DNA from 4 places in the Paenibacillus sp. FSL P2-0136 genome. Region 1 is predicted to be linked to each of the others. Evidence: riboswitches for the same ligand, from Rfam matches in the RefSeq annotation. Region 1 holds a riboswitch; each other region holds the start of a gene.
What was found. Region 1 has a riboswitch for cyclic di-GMP ahead of NYE26_RS29385 (flagellar assembly protein A). Riboswitches for the same ligand answer to the same signal wherever they lie in the genome.
Positions count from the first base shown of each region.

Region 1 (5,200 bases):
CGCACAGTGAGATGCTGCCGGCCCACTACTATCCGGCCTTCAAGAAGTATAGCCACTTCGTAGGCAACTACGGCAATGCATGGTGGAAGCAGAATGAGGAATTTGCCAGCTTCAATGGTCCGATTCTGATGACTACGAACTGCATTGTGCCGCCGAAGGACAGCTACAAAGACCGGCTGTACACGACAGGCAACACCGGGTATCCGGGAATTCAGCATATCGCGGCAGGCGCGGACGGAGAGAAGGATTTCTCGGCGCTGATTGAGCAGGCCAAGAGCTGCAGCGCTCCGGTGGAGATTGAGACAGGCGAGATTATCGGCGGCTTCGCGCATGCGGCTGTAATGAATGTCGCGGATCAGGTGGTTGGAGCAGTAGAGAGCGGCGCCATCAAGCAATTCTTCGTCATGGCTGGGTGCGACGGACGGATGAAGAGCCGGAATTATTACACCGATTTCGCGGCAGAGCTGCCGAGTGACACGGTGATCCTTACCGCAGGCTGTGCCAAATACAAATATAACAAGCTGGCGCTTGGCGATATCGGCGGAATTCCCCGTGTACTTGATGCCGGCCAGTGCAATGACTCTTATTCCCTTGTGGTCATAGCGCTTAAGCTGAAGGAAGTGTTCGGTCTTGCAGACATCAACGATCTTCCGATCTCCTATAACATTGCCTGGTATGAGCAAAAAGCGGTGATTGTACTGCTGGCGCTGCTGCATCTGGGCGTGAAGAACATTCATCTGGGTCCTACACTTCCGGCCTTCCTGTCGCCTAATGTAGCTAAGGTTCTGGTAGATACCTTCGGCATCGGCGGTATTACTACGGTACAGGAAGACATGGAGCGGTTCATTGCTGCGGTATAATGCAATACAGCTTCAGCATTAGCCAAAATACTCAAAAGCGAGTCTCCGTATACGGGGGCTCGCTTTTGTGTATGGATATGAACGTCACCGTCAGCGCTTACGGCAGCCGGTAGACTGCAAACGGCTCGCCGGTGCGGAAGGCGGCGCTGGCCTGGTCAAGCTGCTCAAGTATTTCCGCATCCGGTGAAGCGGAGAGACTCAGCAGATTATGTTGTACCTGCTCTACAGTAGTTGCACCGACGATCACCGTGGAGACGGCGGGCCGGTTCATCAGCCAGGCCAGGGATAGAGCTGCAGGTGAGGTGCCCAGTCGCTCCGCAATGGCCTGAACCTGCTCCCCGAGCGAGATGCGCTCCGGGGTAAGGAAGCGGCGGAAGTTCGGATCGGTCTCTGCTCTGGAGCCGGCAGGGGCTTTGCTGCTGCCAGTATATTTGCCGGTAAGAATGCCGCCCGCCAGAGGGAAGTATGGGATGATGCCCAGACCCTGATCCAGGCAGAGCGGAAGCAGCTCCGCTTCGGGCGTGCGGTCAGCCAGCGAATAGCTGCACTGGATAGAGATGTATTTCGCGAAGTGCCGGGCTTCGCTGATTCCAAGCGCCTTCATCAGCTCCCAGGCGGCATAATTGGAGGCTCCGATATAGCGCACCTTGCCTGCGGAGATCAGATCATCCAGCGTGCGCAGCGTTTCCTCCAGCGGTGTGTAGGGGTCGAAGGTGTGAATCTGATACAGATCCACATAGTCGGTCTTCAGCCGGCGCAGGCTGCCCTCCAGCTCCTGCATCAGATGATGGCGCGAAGAGCCGCTGCCGCCGGGTCCCTCATGCTTCGGCAATCCGGCTTTGGTCGCCAGCACTGCGTTATGGCGTTTGCCTTCAAGCGCAAGGCCGATGATCCGCTCCGATTCAGATCCGGCATAGATATTGGCGGTATCGATGAAATTGATGCCCTGATCCATAGCGGTGTGCAGAATGCGGACCGAGGTCTCCTGATCTGCCCGTTTGCCGAAGGAATTGGTTCCAAGACCCAGGGCGGACACCTGCAGGCCGCTATTGCCCAGACGGTTATATCGCACGCTCTCACTTCTCCTTATATAGTAGTAGTCTTAGCAGGAATCACGCACAAGCAGCTTGCCGCCGGACTCCAGGCGGCTGTCCTGTGACCGGGCGAGATTAATCACCGCATGCTCCTCCTGGAGCAGCTCAATCTCCTCACCCAGCTTAAGCAGCAGCCTGGAGAAGCGGCTTAGGACACTGTCCGTGATGTACCCGGTGAATTGTCCCGGATGGGCGAATACCTCAAGCATCTGCCAGAGCTGGTCCGTGCCGGAGCCGAACGCCCCGTTCATACGGCTTAGCGCAGCCTGAAGATCACGGATCAGGCTGCCCAAGTGGCTGTATTTATCCTCCAGCAGCAGCATGACTACCAGGCCGTAATTCACGGATTGCTGGCGGGATTCCACATTCTTGGCCAGCTGGCGCGCCGCCTCAAGCAGTCCGTCCGTCTCTGTCCGCAGCAGGCTTGCGAGGCTGTGCAGACGATGCTGCATTACCCCGGCGTGCCCGGCGTACAGGCCGCTGCCGGTGACCTGGCCGCTAACGTAAATACTGCCGGTGGCTATAATTGTAGATTTGCGGATATCGCCATAGACGTACACATTCCCAAGGGCTTCAATTCGTACAGGTCCTTCCAGATCTCCCGGTACAATGATGTCACCTGCGAACATAACATCGCCCGCAGGATCTGTCATCTCTCTGGCCAGAAGACTGACCGGAGGGAAGTCACATATCCGGACGCTGCCGCTTCCTCCGCAGATACGGGGCCTGCCGGTGTGCCGGGCTACGATATTACCACAGGGAAGGAGCTTGGCATGATTACCGGCAGCAAAGTAGATATCCTGTGGCGGGGGAGGGGGCAGGACCCTTCCGTCTGTGTCGAGGCCGGGAATGCCTTCTTCCGGCGGCAGCTTGCGGGCGAAGACTTCGCCTGCAAAGGCAAAGGGGGCTCCCGGGAAACGGAGATACTCCAAGGGTTCCGCAGGCTTCTGACCCCGGGCTCCCTGTCCCTGAAGCATCCGGTTCCCCTCCAGTGTATGCTCAGGCAGCAGGAATTCCAGCCGGGCTTCCTTGCCGGGCAGCGGGGCTCTGCCTTCAGCGATGCATACGGGAAGATATGTAGGGTTCGTAAGCTCCGCGTACAGGGCGGGAATGTTCAGGTTGCGCAGAATAAAACGGTTGTCCAGTGAGGCGATAATCTGTTCTATGGTGAGCGTGGACAGCAGCATCGCCGGATTGGGCTGGGCACGGACGACCGCTTCGAAGGCGGCGGGGCAGTTGACCAGATTCCAGGCGTACTTCTCTGCACGGTATAAAGTGAAGTGGACCTTGAGCTTGTCAGGCGATACGGTAATTTCATATTGGGGCTTCTCACAGATCTCCCAAGTGATATAATCCGCCCTGGTCACCTCGGTTGGCTCTGTAACGGTCTTCCAGTTGATCTTCAGGACAACAGGGTGGACCGCAGAAATGCGGGCGGGAGCACCTCCGGGGAGCGGGGGAGTAATGAATATCTGGTTGTCCTGCACGAGGATAATTCCATTCTTATCTCCAGTTGTCCCGTCAGAAGCTCGGCCCTCCACAGAGAATGAATCCAGGAGACCTTTACGTTCGAGCATCAGGGACTCTACGAATTCATATCGGCTTGGTTCGATATCCTGCTGCGGCATGGTTGTAACCTCACTTTTTCGTATGATCAATGGCAATTCGTACAGAAAAAGAACATCATCAAGCCTGGGAGGCTTTCCCTCCTGAATAGCTGGCTTAAGTGGTCTCTATTGGCAGCCTGGCAACCGTAAACGCAGATTCCGGCGTTCTTAGGCCCATAGCTTTGCGTCCTGCCCTTTCGGGGAGTTTGCCTTTAGAAATAGATCAATGATATACATCCTGTAGAGGTGGGAGTTATGGTCGACTGTAATCGACAAAAAGAGTCATAAATAGTTCTTACGCGTCATTAACTTCTGCAAACAAGCTTAATTCTAGTACTTAAAGAGCTATTTTTCAACTATATTATGCCTATTTATCAAAAAACTCGAAATATGCAGCTCTATTTCGACAAAAAAACTGGTTTCCCAGCGCTTACAGCTTATGGAAGAGTCAGGGGGAGGAAAGTATGAGCATTCAACTGTTGGGACACCCTGGGCTTGGTAAGACTCGGAGTGTTCTTTTTTGATAAGCAGTTTTGCGGGTGTTAATGTTATGTATATGTTAACTATGTAAATAAACACAAACATTCAGTGTATTATTTCGTAATAAAACCGAAGACATCGCAAATTCATTGTAATATAATCTAACTCATATCAAGGAAACGCGAATTAATGTTAACTAATATAACATTAATGGAGATAGCGACATCAGGAGAGGAGCATAAACCATGCAGATTGCAGCAACACCTTACATCTGGCCTTATGACGGGGCTGTGGACCCGGCGAAGACAGCGCTGATGATTATCGACATGCAGACGGATTTTTGCGGCAAGGGCGGTTACGTCGAGAGAATGGGTTATGACCTCTCATTAACAGCGAGGGCGATCCAGCCCATTCAGCGGCTGCTGGCCCGTATCCGGGACATCGAAGGCTTCACCGTGATCCATACCCGCGAGGGACATAAGCCGGATCTGTCGGATCTGCCGGCGAACAAGCAGTGGCGCAGCCGCCAGATCGGAGCCGAGATCGGCTCCGAAGGACCGGCGGGACGAATCCTCGTGCGGGGGGAGCGCGGCTGGCAGATCATTGAGGAGCTGGCGCCTGCCCACGGAGAGTACATTATAGACAAGCCGGGCAAAGGGAGCTTTTACGCAACAGACCTGGACCTGATCCTGAAGAATAAAGGAATTACCCATCTGATTCTGACCGGTATTACTACCGATGTCTGTGTACACACCACGATGAGGGAAGCCAATGACCGCGGGTACGAGTGTCTGATCCTTGCAGATTGTACAGGAGCAACGGATGAAGCGAATCACCTGGCGGCGCTGAGTATGGTTCAAATGCAGGGCGGGGTGTTCGGCAGTGTAAGTGATTCACAAGCGGTGCTGAAGGCGCTGGAGCAATACTAAATCATTCATAAACGGGGGAATAACCATGTGGAACAAGTCCAGAACGAAAGCGCTGATGCTGTTAACCTCGCTAATGCTGCTCCTGACCGCCTGCGGTAACAATACGGAAGCCGGGAAGGCTGAAGGTCAGGGAGCGGAAGGCTCGGGCGAGCTGAAAAAGGTGGTGCTCCGGCTGAAGTGGATTCACCAGGCGCAGTTTGCCGGCTTTTATACCGCGGTGGAAAAAGGCT
Region 1 covers NZ_CP150244.1:6,894,267-6,899,466, reverse strand. Annotated here, with positions in the region: gene hcp (hydroxylamine reductase) at 1-860, shown strand, start outside; gene NYE26_RS29390 (aldo/keto reductase) at 958-1,932, opposite strand; gene NYE26_RS29385 (flagellar assembly protein A) at 1,963-3,612, opposite strand; cyclic di-GMP riboswitch class I at 3,690-3,782, opposite strand; gene NYE26_RS29380 (isochorismatase family cysteine hydrolase) at 4,287-4,970, shown strand; gene NYE26_RS29375 (ABC transporter substrate-binding protein) at 4,996-5,200, shown strand, end outside.

Region 2 (5,200 bases), 860 kb from region 1:
TCCTACAGCTACACCGGCTCCACAATCCGACACCAGCAAAGGCGGCGAATAAGATGCGCATCCGAAAAATAGCCAATACGATAATTTCCACTCTGATTCTAATAGTGTTCCTGGTGCTGATCACAGCCGTTGTGATCTCCAAGGCCTCCGGCGGCGAGCCCTCCTTCTTCGGCTACCAGATCAAGACGGTATTATCCGGCTCCATGGAGCCCGGCATCCAGACCGGTTCCATTGTGGCCATTAAGCCGGGCGGGGATATGACCCGGTTCCAGAAGGGCGATGTGATCACTTTTCTGAATCCCGATAATATTCTGATTACCCACCGCGTGGTCGATGCCGAGCTGAACAGTGCTCTGGGGGAAGCCAGCTACACCACCAAGGGCGACAATAATGATTCAGCCGACACCGCAGCCGTCAGTTCCACGAATGTGGTAGGTGAGTACACCGGCGTGACCGTCCCCTATGCGGGCTATGCCATGAGCTTCGCAGTCTCCAAAGCCGGAAGCGTAGTGCTGATGATTATTCCCGGACTGCTCCTGCTTCTCTACGCGCTGTATTCTTCCTGGAAGGCCGTTGCAGCACTGGAAAAGAAGAATGCCCCGTCATCCGCAGCCAGCAGCGGCGGGCCGGATACTCTGACTGATCTCGTACAATGATCAATTGTTCTCTCCCGTTTACGAAACGCGGAGCCACAATACAGCTTGCCGGAAGCACCGGCTATGCACAAAGCAGACTCATAAGAGAGGGATGAACAAATGAACGTCAAAAAAACATTAGGTCTCGGCGTTGTATCGGCAGCATTAGGCTTAACCCTGGTCGGCGGAGGCACCTTCGCTTACTTCAGCAGCACTTCTACTTCCTCAGCTTCTTTTAACAACGGAACCCTATCACTGCAATCTGACCCCTCCGTCATTGTTAATCTCAGCAATCTCAAGCCGGGTGATACGGTCTTACGGGACTTCAAACTTAAAAATGACGGGACGCTCAATATTCCCAAAGTGGTACTGCGCACCTCATCGGCCATTACAGACGCCCAGGGAGACAACGGCTCCCATAATTTCAAGGATGATATTATTGTGACCTTCCTCGTGAACAAGGATAAGAAGGAATCGCCGCTCCTGGTCATCTCGCTGGCCGATCTGGAGCAGGAGAGTCCCGATCTGGTGGCCCGGGGAATTCTCGGAGCGATCTTAGGCGGAGAGAAGTCCGGCATCAAAGCCGGCACCTCGGATAACCTGACCATCCAGTTCGCCTTCAAGGAGACCCTCCAGCCGCAGAACTATTATCAGGGCGACACGCTTGCACTGACTCTGAATTTCGAAGCCAACCAGGAAAAAGGCACGCTCAAATAATTCCACAAAAACAAACCATTCGAGGAGGAAATAAATAATGGGTATCAAAAAAACATTGGGTCTTGGCGTAGCATCGGCAGCACTGGGCTTGTCTTTAATCGGCGGGGGCACCTTCGCTTACTTCAGCTCCACAGCTACCAGCACGGCAACCTTCGCAGCGGGTACGCTGAAGCTCGGCTCTTCCTTCAATACTCCGGTAGCGCTGACGAATCTGAAGCCGGGAGACTACACCGTCCGCACCTTCACCTTGTCCAATGACGGCACACTGGATATCAAATTCCTCAAGCTTGCCACCACTTACACCGTGACCGATGCCAAGGGCGATAACGCGGGCCAGGATCTCGGAGACCACTTCAAGGTCAAGCTCCTCGATAATACGTACACCGGCGGATCATTAAGCGGTCATGTGCTGTCCGAGATCTCCCTGAAGGATCTGAAAAATACCCCCAGCTACGATCTCGTAGCAGCAGGTGTACTGCCAGGAGGGATTGCCGCCGCCGGGTCCAAGACCTTCAAGATCGCCTTCGAATTCGTAGACAACACGCTCGATCAGAACATTTTCCAGGGTGACGGCTTAGCTCTGAACTGGACCTTCGATGCTCTTCAAGGAGTGGGAGAAGCCAAGTAGATCAGGGGCCAGCCTATACAAGTGAAAATGGCTTTGCTGCCACCTTTTATTAGGAAGGCAGCGTTTCAGCAATCCATCAAGACGGCATATCCTCCCTCATCCGGGCCGGGTATGCCGTTTCTTTTTTCCCGCTGCCGGGTTCAAGGATTTTTGTCCGTTTTGCGGATTTTTGTTATACTGACAAGAGAAAACGGCTTTGCTTACTTTGAACGGGCGGTACCGTTTCAACGAGAAAGATAAGGAGAATGTATAGCGCAAAGCATATAACTTCTTATTTTTCACCAAAAAAAGTACGGAGGGCGTTGTAATCGTGTCAGATACTATGGGAAGCCGCATCCACAAACTCCGGCTGGAGAAGGGCTATTCGTTATCCGAGCTTGCCGATAAGGCTGATGTGGCGAAATCATACCTCAGTAATGTGGAACGGAACATTCAATCCAACCCCTCCATTCAATTCATCGAAAAAATCGCTGACGCGCTTCAGGTATCCATTCATGCACTGTTGTATGGCGGACTGGCAGAGACGGAAGAACAGGCTCTGGACGGGGAATGGTTCCGGCTTGTTCAGGAGGCCATGGCCTCCGGTATAAGCAAACGCGAATTCAAGGAATTCCTCGATTACCAGAAATGGCGCATGGAACAAAAGGACAACTAGACGGGCATTATATGCCACAGGGAAGATTCCGCACGGCAGGGAGGCCGCCTTCGGCGAAGGCAGCCTTTCAAGCGGCATACAGAAAAGGCACAGCGTACCGGACGCTGTGCCTTTTCTGTATGTATCCGAACAATGATGACCGCCCTTACATCGCCTGGAGCGCCTTCTCACTTAGAAACCGGCGGATATCCTCCGCCGCGATCCCCGCCTGCTTGGCAGACATCAGCAAGTGCACCCATTCTAAATCCAGATCTACTGCCTGCAGCTCGTCATTCCCCTGGTTGGACATATCCAAGAAATCTCCTCCTAGAATTTTCGCGTCCCCAGGCAGTCCGGCCATCATAGTAGTATTGCTACTTTGTAGTATTTCTACTTTAGATCCGAGACTTTGTGCCCCTGTCTTTCGGCAGGTTTACCTTTTACTGGACCCTTTCCATCATGAAAGGATCTGGCAAGAATCGATGAAACCGTTCTCCGCAATAACATTATACAAGATCATACGCAATTAGTGTGTCGTTTTCTGGAATTTTTTTATGAAAAAATGTGAGGAAACTTAGCTGAAATTGCCAGCGGCTTGTATAAATATTTCCAGTTCCAAGTTCAAACACTAGCTAATAGTTTAATTATACTAAAGGGAACCCCATCCGCCCCGACTTGCCGCTGCACGCAACATCGTATAGAGACAATTACCCATTTGTATGTATAACGGGCTGTTATATGAGTTTTTTCTATTTATGATAGTTCCGTATGAATACTGTAATGAATCATGCCAAATTGCGAACGGATTGACCGAAAGTATGAATTGATTACCCCGCCGGAAAGTAGCACAATAGGATGAGAATGAAACCGCAAACATTTGCAGCTCCGCCAAGTGGCACACTGGATGCCTCGCGTGGAGTTTATCCGTTAGGAGGACCTATTCATGGCAGTCAAAGAGCCCTATAACGACACAGTATGGAGCAAATACTACGGCCCCAACCTGGGCTACATCCAAGAAAGATATGAGCAATTTGTCAAGGACCCCTCTTCTGTTGAACAGCATTACCGCGATCTCTTCACCGTATCCGGCCCCCCTCCACTGGCACCCGATGCCGAGAGGGCTCCAAGGCCTGCCGTATCAGCAGATGCCGAGTGGCTCAAGAAGGCTGTCAAGGCCTCGAAGCTGATCGCCAATATTCGAATATATGGCCATATGGCCGCAGACATTGACCCGCTGGAGCGCAGCACGAACCCGATGGCCAAATGGCTGGAGCTGGAGACCTACGAGCTTACCCGTGAGGATCTTAATGCCCTGCCCGCTTCGCTGATCTGGGATAATGCCCCTGCGGATGTGCATACCGCGATGGATGCCGTCCACAGAATGCGCCAGGCCTATACACAGACCATTGCTTATGAATTCGGGCATGTGCATGATGAACGCGAGCTGCGTTGGCTCAACAGCCAGGCGGAATCGATGACCTCCCCTGCCCCGCTGAATAATACAGAACGCAAAGAGCTGCTGAAGCGGCTGGTTCAGGTGGAGCATTTCGAGACCTTCCTGCACAAGACCTTCGTCGGCCAAAAGCGCTTCAGCCTGGAGGGCAATGATGCCCTTGTGCCGATGCTGGATGAGATTGTGCGGGCTGCCGCGCATGACGGCGCCGAGCATATCCTGATGGGTATGGCCCACCGCGGAAGACTTAATGTGCTGGCCCATATTCTGGGCAAGCCTTATGATATTATTTTCTCAGAGTTCCATCATTCGCCGAACAAAGAGCTGTTCCCTTCGGAAGGCTCCATGGGCGTGACTTACGGGTGGAGCGGTGATGTGAAGTACCATCTCGGGGCTGACCGTGCCGTCCGCGAAGGCGAAACCGTACGTACCCGGATCACGCTGGCCAATAACCCCAGCCATCTTGAATTCGTCAATCCTGTAGTCGAGGGCTTCACACGCGCCGCACAGGAAGAACGCAACGCTCCGGGACTGCCTAAGCTGAACACAAGCAAGGCTATGGCTGTGCTGATGCACGGCGATGCAGCCTTCCCTGGCGAAGGTATTGTGGCTGAGACGCTTAATATCGGCAAATTGCAGGGTTATCAGAATGGCGGTACCGTGCATATTATCGTCAATAACCGGATCGGCTTCACCACCGAGAGCGAGGATTCCCGCTCCACCCATTATGCCAGCGACCTGGCCAAAGGGTATGAGATTCCGGTTGTGCATGTCAATGCCGATGACCCGGAAGCCTGCATTGCCGCAGTCCGTCTGGCCAGCGCTTACCGCCATATGTTCAAGAAGGACTTCCTGATTGATCTGATCGGCTACCGCCGCCACGGACATAATGAAATGGATGATCCCGAGACGACCCAGCCGATTGTGTACGGCAAAGTGCGGAACCACCCTACTGTGTACCGTGCTTATGCAGAACGCCTGGAGCGCGAGAAGGTAATCACAGCCGATGATCTGAAGAACATGATTGCCGAGGCTGAGAGCGTCCTCCAGCAGGCCTTCGATCAGATGAAGGAAGGCAAGCAGAAGAATGCGGAGTCCAAAACCGCCGTCGCGCTGGATAACAGCAGTCCCCA
Region 2 covers NZ_CP150244.1:92,396-97,595, reverse strand. Annotated here, with positions in the region: gene NYE26_RS00405 (hypothetical protein) at 1-52, shown strand, start outside; gene NYE26_RS00400 (signal peptidase I) at 54-656, shown strand; gene NYE26_RS00395 (TasA family protein) at 756-1,352, shown strand; gene NYE26_RS00390 (TasA family protein) at 1,390-1,980, shown strand; gene NYE26_RS00385 (helix-turn-helix domain-containing protein) at 2,303-2,635, shown strand; gene NYE26_RS00380 (anti-repressor SinI family protein) at 2,781-2,924, opposite strand; cyclic di-GMP riboswitch class I at 2,959-3,062, opposite strand; gene NYE26_RS00375 (2-oxoglutarate dehydrogenase E1 component) at 3,558-5,200, shown strand, end outside.
Region 2: another riboswitch for cyclic di-GMP. It lies ahead of NYE26_RS00380 (anti-repressor SinI family protein); the one in region 1 lies ahead of NYE26_RS29385 (flagellar assembly protein A).

Region 3 (5,200 bases), 1.2 Mb from region 1:
TGCGCTCGACGGAATCACCTCCTTCTCGCACAAGCCGCTCAAAATCGCCTCTTATGTCGGCTTCTTCCTGTCCTTCTCCAGCTTCATCTACCTGTTCCTGGTCTTATTCCAGAAAGTCTTCACCTCTTGGACTGTGCCGGGCTGGGCATCTATTGTCGGGGTGAACCTGCTGTTTAACGGCATTGTGCTGATGCTGCTGGGCGTGATCGGGGAATACATCGGACGGATCTATGATGAATCTAAGGATAGACCGCTTTATATCGTACGCGAGACCCGAGGCTACCCGGAGGCAGAGGCCGAAGACACGCGGAAGGCAAGCGATTATGCAAGATAAGGCTTGGCGGGCAGGGATGATCCAGTTTCTGAAATTCAATGCGGTGGGCCTGCTTAACACGTTCATAGATTTTGCGGTATTTACCCTGCTTCATTCCCTGGGGATGCTTAACACCCCTGCACAGATTATTTCCTACAGTGCCGGGACGGCCAACAGCTTTTTCTGGAATAAGAAGGTGACCTTCAAGGGAAGGGACAGAGGCGGGGATGGCCGCTTTGACCGGATGCAGCTGGTGAGATTTATTGTGCTGAATCTGATGGTGCTGGGCATTTCGGTGCTGCTGATTCATCTGCTGACTGACCGGCTGGGCGTCCAGGTGCTGATGGCCAAGGTGCTGGTTACCTTTGTTACAGTAATCATTAATTTCTTTGGAAGCCGGAAGTGGGTATTCTAAAGAGAGCGTATATCTTCCCCGTATTCTGCGGAGGAAAGCACTTATTCTATGTTGCGGAGGCGATTGTCATGCGGAAGTTATCCTATTTGATTATACTTGCCGGGGTCCTGATTATGCTCTACCCCAAAGGAAGCGAATGGTACGAGGACCGTCAGCAGCAGAAGCTGCTGGAAGAGGCTGAACAGGCCTATAGTGAAATCGTTCCTTCGGCTACGGCTCCTGCCAGCCAGGATCTGAGCAAGCCTTATGCAGAAGTCACCCAGCTGCTGGCGGAAGAGTCTGGTGCGGAAGAGCCGGTGCCCACTACAGCGCCCGAGATTGAAGTGGGAGGCAAAATCACCGCTATTATTGAAATCGATAAAATCGATCTGAAGCTGCCTGTACTGGAGGGCGCCACTAAGACCAATATGAAGCATGCGGCGGCGCATATGAAGGAGACAGCTCCGATTGGCGCGGTAGGCAATGCAGCGATTGCGGCACATCGGTCAAGAACGGCAGGGCGGCTGTTCAACAGACTGGATGAGGTCGGTAAAGGGGATGCCATTACTGTTATTACAAGCGGACAGGAATACAAATATGTTGTATATGATGTATCTATTGTAGAGCCTACCGATATTTCAGTACTGAAGGGTAAGGATGATGATAAGATTCTGACCCTCATTACCTGTGATCCGCTTGTCAACCCTACCCACAGACTCATTATTCATGCAAAGTTGACCTGATTGTCATAGGACAATGCTGAGAAAGGTCAAAAAACATAAAATTTTAGTCTATTTTTGCGGGAATCTAGTGATTTGGGTCTTGCTAATAGATTGAGATATGGTAAGCTATAACTATGAAAGCTAATACACGATAACGGCAAACCTATCGAAAGGTAGGGACGCAAAGCTACAGGGCCTTCCCGTCATGGATGGCAGCCAGTTACCGAATGAAGAGGCTTTTTTTGTTTGTTTTCATTCTGAATCTGTCATTATGTGGCAGTAGATTGGACAGATAAAGCTTATACGATAACGGCAAACCTATCGAAAGGTAGGGACGCAAAGCTAAAGGGCCTTCCCGTAAGAATGGCAGCCAGCTACCGAAAGGGGTTTTATCCATGAAGAAGTTTTATTTAATGCTGATTACACTTTTTGTGATCGTCACTTCCGTGCAGACAGGCACTGCTCAAGCAGCAAATGCAGATTCAAGCTGGTTAAATGTTGGACAACTTGATCAAGGAGTTATCGGGGTTTCGTACGATGTTCCTAAGGACAAGAAGATGAAGCTCATGATTACCAAGGACAATAACAGCTATACTTACAACTTATACACTTCCAAACCGACCGAGACGTTCCCGCTGCAACAAGGTAATGGCTCTTACAAGGTCTCCGTTCTTGAGAATACTACCGGTAACAAATACAAAGTACTATCTTCCGAGACTGTATCTCTCTCAATGAGCAATGTGAATGCCGTATATTTGAGCTCTGTACAGAATGTAAAGTGGAGTTCTTCCGATAAATCCGTTCAAAAGGCAGCACAGCTTACAAAGGGTCTGACCACAGATGCAGACAAAGTTAAGGCTATCTATAATTACATCGTAGCTAACGTGAAATATGACTACTCTCTGGCCAACAGCGTAAGCACAGATTATATTCCGAACAACGACAACACACTGGCTACCAACAAAGGTATCTGCTACGATTACGCTTCCTTGTTCGCTACTATGCTCCGCAGTGAAGGGATTCCAACCAAGTTGGTTATGGGGAATACAAGCTATGTAACTTCATACCATGCCTGGAACGAAGTGTTCCTGAACGGCAAATGGGTGACGATTGATACTACAGTGGATGCAGGTCTGGGTAAGAAAACAGCATCAACAGAACTGATCAAATCAGCAAGCAAATATACTGCAGCGAAATTCTACTAAGAATAGCTGTAACTATAGCATTATCTGAGAATAGCCCGCTTAGTCATTAAGCGGGTTATTTTTATTTATATAAAGGTTGCTTTTTAATAGAAGGATAGGTTATTATAAATAAGCGTTGTTGGAGCGGCAAAGGAAATGAGAGATTACTTAAATAAGTGATTTCAAAAATAAAGCTTGCATTGCTCAGATGAACGTGATATATTATAAGAGTTGCTGGTGACGACAACATCGACACTAACAACGAGCTTGATCTTTGAAAACTGAACAACGAGTGAGTATCTGGAGATCGCTTCGGTGAGATCCAAAAATGAGAATGTAAATTCTCGTCAGATGTTTCAAAATGAGCAATCGCTCTTTCTAAATACCAATTTGGAGAGTTTGATCCTGGCTCAGGACGAACGCTGGCGGCATGCCTAATACATGCAAGTCGAGCGGAGTTTGAGAGGAAGCTTGCTTCCTTTCAGACTTAGCGGCGGACGGGTGAGTAACACGTAGGCAACCTGCCCTCAAGCCTGGGATAACTACCGGAAACGGTAGCTAATACCGGATAATTTCTTTTTTCTCCTGAGAGAAGAATGAAAGGCGGAGCAATCTGCTGCTTGGGGATGGGCCTGCGGCGCATTAGCTAGTTGGTGGGGTAACGGCCCACCAAGGCGACGATGCGTAGCCGACCTGAGAGGGTGAACGGCCACACTGGGACTGAGACACGGCCCAGACTCCTACGGGAGGCAGCAGTAGGGAATCTTCCGCAATGGGCGCAAGCCTGACGGAGCAATGCCGCGTGAGTGATGAAGGTTTTCGGATCGTAAAGCTCTGTTGCCAGGGAAGAACGTCCGGTAGAGTAACTGCTACCGGAGTGACGGTACCTGAGAAGAAAGCCCCGGCTAACTACGTGCCAGCAGCCGCGGTAATACGTAGGGGGCAAGCGTTGTCCGGAATTATTGGGCGTAAAGCGCGCGCAGGCGGTTATTTAAGTCTGGTGTTTAAACCTTGGGCTCAACCTGAGGTCGCACTGGAAACTGGGTGACTTGAGTACAGAAGAGGAAAGTGGAATTCCACGTGTAGCGGTGAAATGCGTAGATATGTGGAGGAACACCAGTGGCGAAGGCGACTTTCTGGGCTGTAACTGACGCTGAGGCGCGAAAGCGTGGGGAGCAAACAGGATTAGATACCCTGGTAGTCCACGCCGTAAACGATGAGTGCTAGGTGTTAGGGGTTTCGATACCCTTGGTGCCGAAGTTAACACAGTAAGCACTCCGCCTGGGGAGTACGGTCGCAAGACTGAAACTCAAAGGAATTGACGGGGACCCGCACAAGCAGTGGAGTATGTGGTTTAATTCGAAGCAACGCGAAGAACCTTACCAGGTCTTGACATCCAACTAACGAAGCAGAGATGCATCAGGTGCCCTTCGGGGAAAGTTGAGACAGGTGGTGCATGGTTGTCGTCAGCTCGTGTCGTGAGATGTTGGGTTAAGTCCCGCAACGAGCGCAACCCTTGACTTTAGTTGCCAGCAGGTTGAGCTGGGCACTCTAGAGTGACTGCCGGTGACAAACCGGAGGAAGGTGGGGATGACGTCAAATCATCATGCCCCTTATGACCTGGGCTACACACGTACTACAATGGCCGGTACAACGGGAAGCGAAGCCGCGAGGTGGAGCCAATCCCAGCAAAGCCGGTCTCAGTTCGGATTGCAGGCTGCAACTCGCCTGCATGAAGTCGGAATTGCTAGTAATCGCGGATCAGCATGCCGCGGTGAATACGTTCCCGGGTCTTGTACACACCGCCCGTCACACCACGAGAGTTTACAACACCCGAAGTCGGTGGGGTAACCCGCAAGGGAGCCAGCCGCCGAAGGTGGGGTAGATGATTGGGGTGAAGTCGTAACAAGGTAGCCGTATCGGAAGGTGCGGCTGGATCACCTCCTTTCTATGGAGAATCGTCTTCTGCAATGAAGACATTCAAATCGGAAGCTTTGCTTCCACCAATCAGGTTTAGGCCTGTTACTCACTCGTTGGTCAGTTTTGAGAGCTCAAACTCTCAAGTAACACTGTCTGTTATTCCGAACATCACAGCCGTGATTGTCCCGTAATAACAGCAACTTGATCCTTGAAAACTGGATACCGAAACGAATTTGCGTTTTAGAACATTCCTTTAAGCTGAACTTGTGTAAACAAGTTTTGAATTAATGGCGATGCTACGATGATCTGGATGGAAATAAAGGCGTTGAAGTGATTCAATGTCCGATATTTTCCTGACGGAAAAATCGAGGTTAAGCTACTAAGAGCACACGGAGGATGCCTAGGCGCCAGGAGCCGACGAAGGACGTGGCGAACAACGAAACTGCCTCGGGGAGCTGTAAGCAAGCTTTGATCCGGGGGTGTCCGAATGGGGAAACCCAGCTGTGGTAATTCGCAGTTACTCGTATCTGAATACATAGGATACGCAGAGGCAGACCAGGGGAACTGAAACATCTAAGTACCCTGAGGAAGAGAAAACAATAGTGATTCCGTCAGTAGCGGCGAGCGAACGCGGAACAGCCTAAACCAAGGGGCTTGCCTCTTGGGG
Region 3 covers NZ_CP150244.1:392,351-397,550, forward strand. Annotated here, with positions in the region: gene NYE26_RS01625 (glycosyltransferase family 2 protein) at 1-334, shown strand, start outside; gene NYE26_RS01630 (GtrA family protein) at 324-728, shown strand; gene NYE26_RS01635 (class D sortase) at 797-1,450, shown strand; cyclic di-GMP riboswitch class I at 1,576-1,657, shown strand; cyclic di-GMP riboswitch class I at 1,731-1,811, shown strand; gene NYE26_RS01640 (transglutaminase-like domain-containing protein) at 1,825-2,634, shown strand; rRNA gene NYE26_RS01645 (16S ribosomal RNA) at 3,001-4,561, shown strand; rRNA gene NYE26_RS01650 (23S ribosomal RNA) at 4,903-5,200, shown strand, end outside.
Region 3: another riboswitch for cyclic di-GMP. It lies ahead of NYE26_RS01640 (transglutaminase-like domain-containing protein); the one in region 1 lies ahead of NYE26_RS29385 (flagellar assembly protein A).

Region 4 (5,200 bases), 960 kb from region 1:
GGTACTGCCGTTGGTGTTGGTGTCGGTCCCGCTGTTGGCGTCGGTGTCGGTTCTGCCGTTGGCGTTGGTGTTGGTTCTACCGTCGGTGTTGGTGTCGGTACTGCCGTTGGTGTTGGTGTCGGCTCTGCCGTTGGCGTTGGTGTCGGTCCCGCTGTTGGCGTTGGTGTTGGTTCTGCCGTCGGTGTTGGTGTCGGTCCAGCTGTTGGCGTTGGTGTCGGTACAGCTGTTGGCGTTGGCGTCGGCTTCACAGTTGGTGTTGGTGTCGGCTTCACGGTCGGCGTTGGTGTCGGCTTCACGGTTGGCGTCGGTGTTGGCTTCACAGTTGGTGTTGGTGTCGGCTTCACGGTCGGCGTTGGTGTCGGCTTCACGGTTGGCGTCGGTGTTGGCTTCACAGTTGGTGTTGGCGTCGGCTTCACGGTCGGCGTTGGCGTCGGCTTCACAGTCGGCGTTGGCGTCGGCTTCACAGTCGGCGTTGGTGTCGGCTTCACGGTTGGCGTTGGCGTCGGCTTCACAGTCGGTGTTGGCGTCGGCTTCACAGTCGGTGTTGGTGTTGGCTTCACGGTCGGCGTTGGTGTTGGCTTCACGGTCGGCGTTGGTGTCGGCTTCACAGTTGGCGTTGGCGTCGGCTTCACCGTTGGCGTTGGTGTCGGCTTCACGGTCGGCGTTGGTGTCGGCTTTACAGTCGGCGTTGGCTTTGGAGTTGGAGTGCACACAGGTGTAGGTGACGGTTTTATGGTCGGTGTTGGCTTCACAGTTGGAGTCGGCGTTACCGTCGGTGTTGGCTTCACTGTAGGTGCAGGCGTTACCGTCGGCGTTGGCTTCACTGTAGGTGTAGGCGTTACCGTTGGTGTTGGTTTCACAGTCGGTGTTGGCGTTACCGTCGGTGTTGGTTTCACTGTCGGCGTTGGTGTCGGTGATGGACTAGGTGTCGGCGTTGCGGTCGGCGTCGGACTCGGCGGCGGCCCCTCTCCCTCGTACAATCCCAGGTGCATCTCTACCCCGCCGCTAAAAGATTTTGCAATCAGAGTCCCGTACAACTCTGCTCCGGCATAATGAACATCCGCTCTAGGTGCGAGGATCGTCCCGAAGAATGAGGTATAAGCGATATTCACCTCAGAAGCTTCGTAAAAGTTGAACAATACCTGACTGGCTCTGCCGTTATTCATTGCAAAGCTCGGCACATTGACTGTAGACCCGCTTATATTAATAATCAGCGTAGCGTTCTGTGCAATGTTGAATTCGATATAGTTGGTCTTCGCCAGTGTCGAGGCATCCAAATGAACTACATTGAAACGATCCGGTGCACTTATCTTGAGCTGTCCATAATTGTTATTGCCGATCTCATTCGTGTCAGCCAAGGCCCCATACTCTGTGGAACGGGAGATCAGAGCTTGCTGCTCGGCTGCAAAATCAATCGGGCTGGCATTTTTCTTCCCGCCTTTGATGTTGACACCAGGCTCATTGGCTGTAAAGCTATCCCCAAATACCACATTTCCATAGATCTCTCCACTGCCTAAATGTACAAAATTCTTACCGGCCACAAGTACATCCGTCGGCGAAGCATCCCTGTATGCCCTAGCTACTCCGTAACCTCCGGAGAGGGTAATGTCCCCCGCCGCTGCCAGGCGGCCTTCAATCTGATCATTGGCTTGTTTAAAATCCCCGAGGATAAAAGCATTAAAATTCCCTGCGACCCCCAAAACCGGTGTTGGCGTATACGGCACCCCTGAAGCTGCTTTGACATCCGTACCCCACGTAAAAGCACTGGATACGGTCAATAGGCCCGCCATAATGATGGCGGCTGTTTTACGTACTCCTTTTTTCAATAGTCCACACCTCCTAGTTACTATTCTATGAATCTGTCACGCGACTATAACAACAAAAAGACCGCCACGAAGGGTTAGCTTCACGGCGGCCGGACGACCCTAGCCTCAACTTTAGAGACAGTAGATTCCTGACTTTGCGTCCCGTTCTTTCGATACGGTTTGCGTTTGTACATGATTTCGGTATGCAATTGAGATTTGCTTATGTAAGATCATTGTTGAGTCTATGACATTTGTTACTTTTGTACTAATTTCAGTTTATCCGCTCTCCCACCCTATTGTCAATCCACTCCCAGTATATTTTTTGAAATTATTTTTTACGATGGTTGCTCATTGATCCCTTGTACCATAAGGGTTCAGGGGCGAGTCTCTTTTTTATCTACTGACGAAAAAAGTCGAGAAATCAGAGGATTGGCTATAGCCGTTTGTCTCTCTTTTCTATAATACTATCAATTTATATCATTAAAATTTGATGCATTCGTCCTATTTTATCGCCCTCAGCCCACCCCTACTCATTATCTGCTCCTGTTCAATGCAATTTTACCTATTTTTGGGCATCTCAGCTCCAAAAAAAGTGCCGCCCATAGGGACGACACCTGCTAATAGACTTCATATATTTTGAATAAAATGTCGCCTAGGCAGACCCGAACAGCTGAACCCAGCCAATCATCGATACCCAGAGCGGAACACTTAGAATGATCCCGAATACCAAACCACGGCGGAGGCTTCCTTCATGACTCATTGCCATTCTCCTTTGAGCTGATTTATTTATCAATCTTTAATATTTCAATTTTAATATAAAATAATTCATCTTATTTTTTTGTGAAATATATCACATTATTTGAGTTAATTTATAAAACCATTGATTATTTTTTGAAGGATGAGTTACAATGCGAATATACGTTCTCTTTGAGGGGTTGAGAAGGATGCAAAGAGCAGAGAGCCAGGATAACCTGCTGGTCAAATCCTATATTTTGCTGCCGCTTATTCTATCCGCCTTCGAGCGCGATGCTTCTGCTATAGCCTCTGAGCTGCGCACGCCTGCACCTTATCTGGAGGTAATCCAGTCGGCCGCTCATGCCGCTTCTGCCGATCTGCGGGAGGTCCGTGCCGGAATGCGCGCCCGTGGTCTGAAGGTCTATGAGCAGCAGCGGTTGGAGACGGGTGTTGAAGCCAAATTTGTCTGCAGGGGCTATCACGAACGGATGCTGCTGCTGGATGATGTGATTGCCGCCCAGGCCACTCTGCATATGCGCAGATATCTGGGTATGGAGAAGATGGAGCAGCGCTAACAAAGAAGCCTGCCGCAAGCGGCAGACTTCTGCATTAAATGATCACCGGGATGCGGTTACATTAACAACGTCCAATACCCCAATGTGCCGCATATCACCACCACAGCTACCGGGTACAGGATTCTCCGGCTTACCTGATCCCTGAACGCAAGAAACAAACAAAGCATACAAAGCCATGCAATTAGAAGGCTTCCCATCTATTATGCATACGCTCCTTCCCGGCATTTCTGCCCCTCTCCAGCGGTAGACCGCCTCAGAGCACAACTCTCCTTATATATAGGAAGATTTCCCGCCGAATATCCCAATTATACCAGCTGACAGCCAATCTGGAGCAATTTTTCTTCACATTGCCGTCAAAAAATTCACAATTCCTCTTCCAGCACCGGATATTCCCAGAAACCCAGACGTCCCTTAGCAGGTATGGGATGTACCAGCGGAACAACCTCCTCCAGCATCCAGGCATACCTTCCTTCGGCATAATTGCCGAATACATATTCATTGCCGCCCGGCCAGCCTTGCTGCGAAAGCTCCGGCGTCACCTCACAGCAATCCGCAATGCGGCTGACTGCAATGATCTTGCCCGTCGGCAGGTTGTCCGCAGTGTAGCCGTGACGGGCCAGCAACGACTGATACGGCTCCGTCCGGCAGATCGCCTTATTCACCTGCATCCCGGCATGAATGGCTAACTCTCCCCGGTGGGCGGTCCGCCAGGTCCGGGTTTCGATTTGTTTTTCTCCCAGCGCAATTAACGTGGCCCACGGCTGGCGAATGGTTAGGCATTTCATAATGCAGCTTACCTCCTATGTTGAACACCTTTTACTTAGAATTACTATGACCTTCTATGGGAAACATTAATAGCTAAGAAGGGGGACTGACGAACTATGGGTAACGGATTAGATCAAGGGTACGGGGTATTAAAATGCAAATTATCCAATGAGGATACCATATATAAGCTAGGTGTCAAAAATAATCATGTCCAGGTACTGGTTGAGGTTGAAGGTGATATTAATAAAAAGTACAGGGTGGCTATCAATATCAGATCAAGCGCAAAAGCGGAACATTTACCGGAGGACACTGCAAATCAGGTGCTTTATTATGTGGGCGAAGATTTCAAAGCGGAAGAAACGGCCCGTTGGCTCACGCTTGAATCCGGCTTCACGAAGATCACCGGACATAACCGGAGCCTTGCCCTTGATTATATCAGGGGAAACCTGGTGATTCCCAGTAAGATGGTAGCTCTGCCTAATACGAACCGGAATGAACCCGAAAACAGCGATCCCCGCAACAATCTTTATGACAAAATCACCTCTTATCTCAAGGAGGCACAGGAACAGGATGCAACCCTGTACGTATTCGGCGAGCCTTGGGGACCCGAAGAGGATAAGCCCGATAAGTACTTCGGCTTCTCCCCTGGGCAGGGCGTTCATAATATTCATATGAACCAAGGCAATGCGGGCGGGTACGCCAGTGAAAATGGCACATGGCAAGACGGCGGCGTCCTTATTCATTTCGAGAATGAGCACAGATGGGTGGCTATCTTCCTGGCCTTCCAGTCCCAATCCTGGTGTACTAACGGCCAGGGAGATGCCACCAAGCCGGTTAGTGAATGCGGTCATAATCACGCTTAAGGCCAAGAACAAAATTACCCTGCGGGTGAATGAGATTACCTGCGCGCAAACACAATGTATGCTGTTTTCCACATACATTCGGGCCGTGTGCCTGCTTGCAAGCACAATGTATGCTGTTTTCCACATACATTCGGGCCGTGTGCCTGCTTGAGAGCATAATGTATGCTGTTTTTCACATACATCGGGCCATGCGCCTACTTGCGAGCATAATGTATGCTGTTTTTCACATACATTTAGTCCATATGCCGCTGTACCAGCCAATTGTATACGATTTCAATAACTTTACACTCACCTTTTCCACAGCAGCAGGATACTATAGTTTCCTATACAATAAAAAAACGCGGTCCCCAGAACCGGAAACCCGCGCCACTATCGACTTTGTAAGGATGCTGGTGAAGGGAATTGAACCCCCGGCCTACGCATTACGAGTGCGTTGCTCTACCCCTGAGCTACACCA
Region 4 covers NZ_CP150244.1:194,604-199,803, reverse strand. Annotated here, with positions in the region: gene NYE26_RS00830 (choice-of-anchor A family protein) at 1-1,826, opposite strand, end outside; cyclic di-GMP riboswitch class I at 1,908-2,000, opposite strand; gene NYE26_RS00825 (hypothetical protein) at 2,750-3,115, shown strand; gene NYE26_RS00820 (ASCH domain-containing protein) at 3,478-3,900, opposite strand; gene NYE26_RS00815 (YukJ family protein) at 3,997-4,743, shown strand; tRNA gene NYE26_RS00810 (tRNA-Thr) at 5,131-5,200, opposite strand, start outside.
Region 4: another riboswitch for cyclic di-GMP. It lies ahead of NYE26_RS00830 (choice-of-anchor A family protein); the one in region 1 lies ahead of NYE26_RS29385 (flagellar assembly protein A).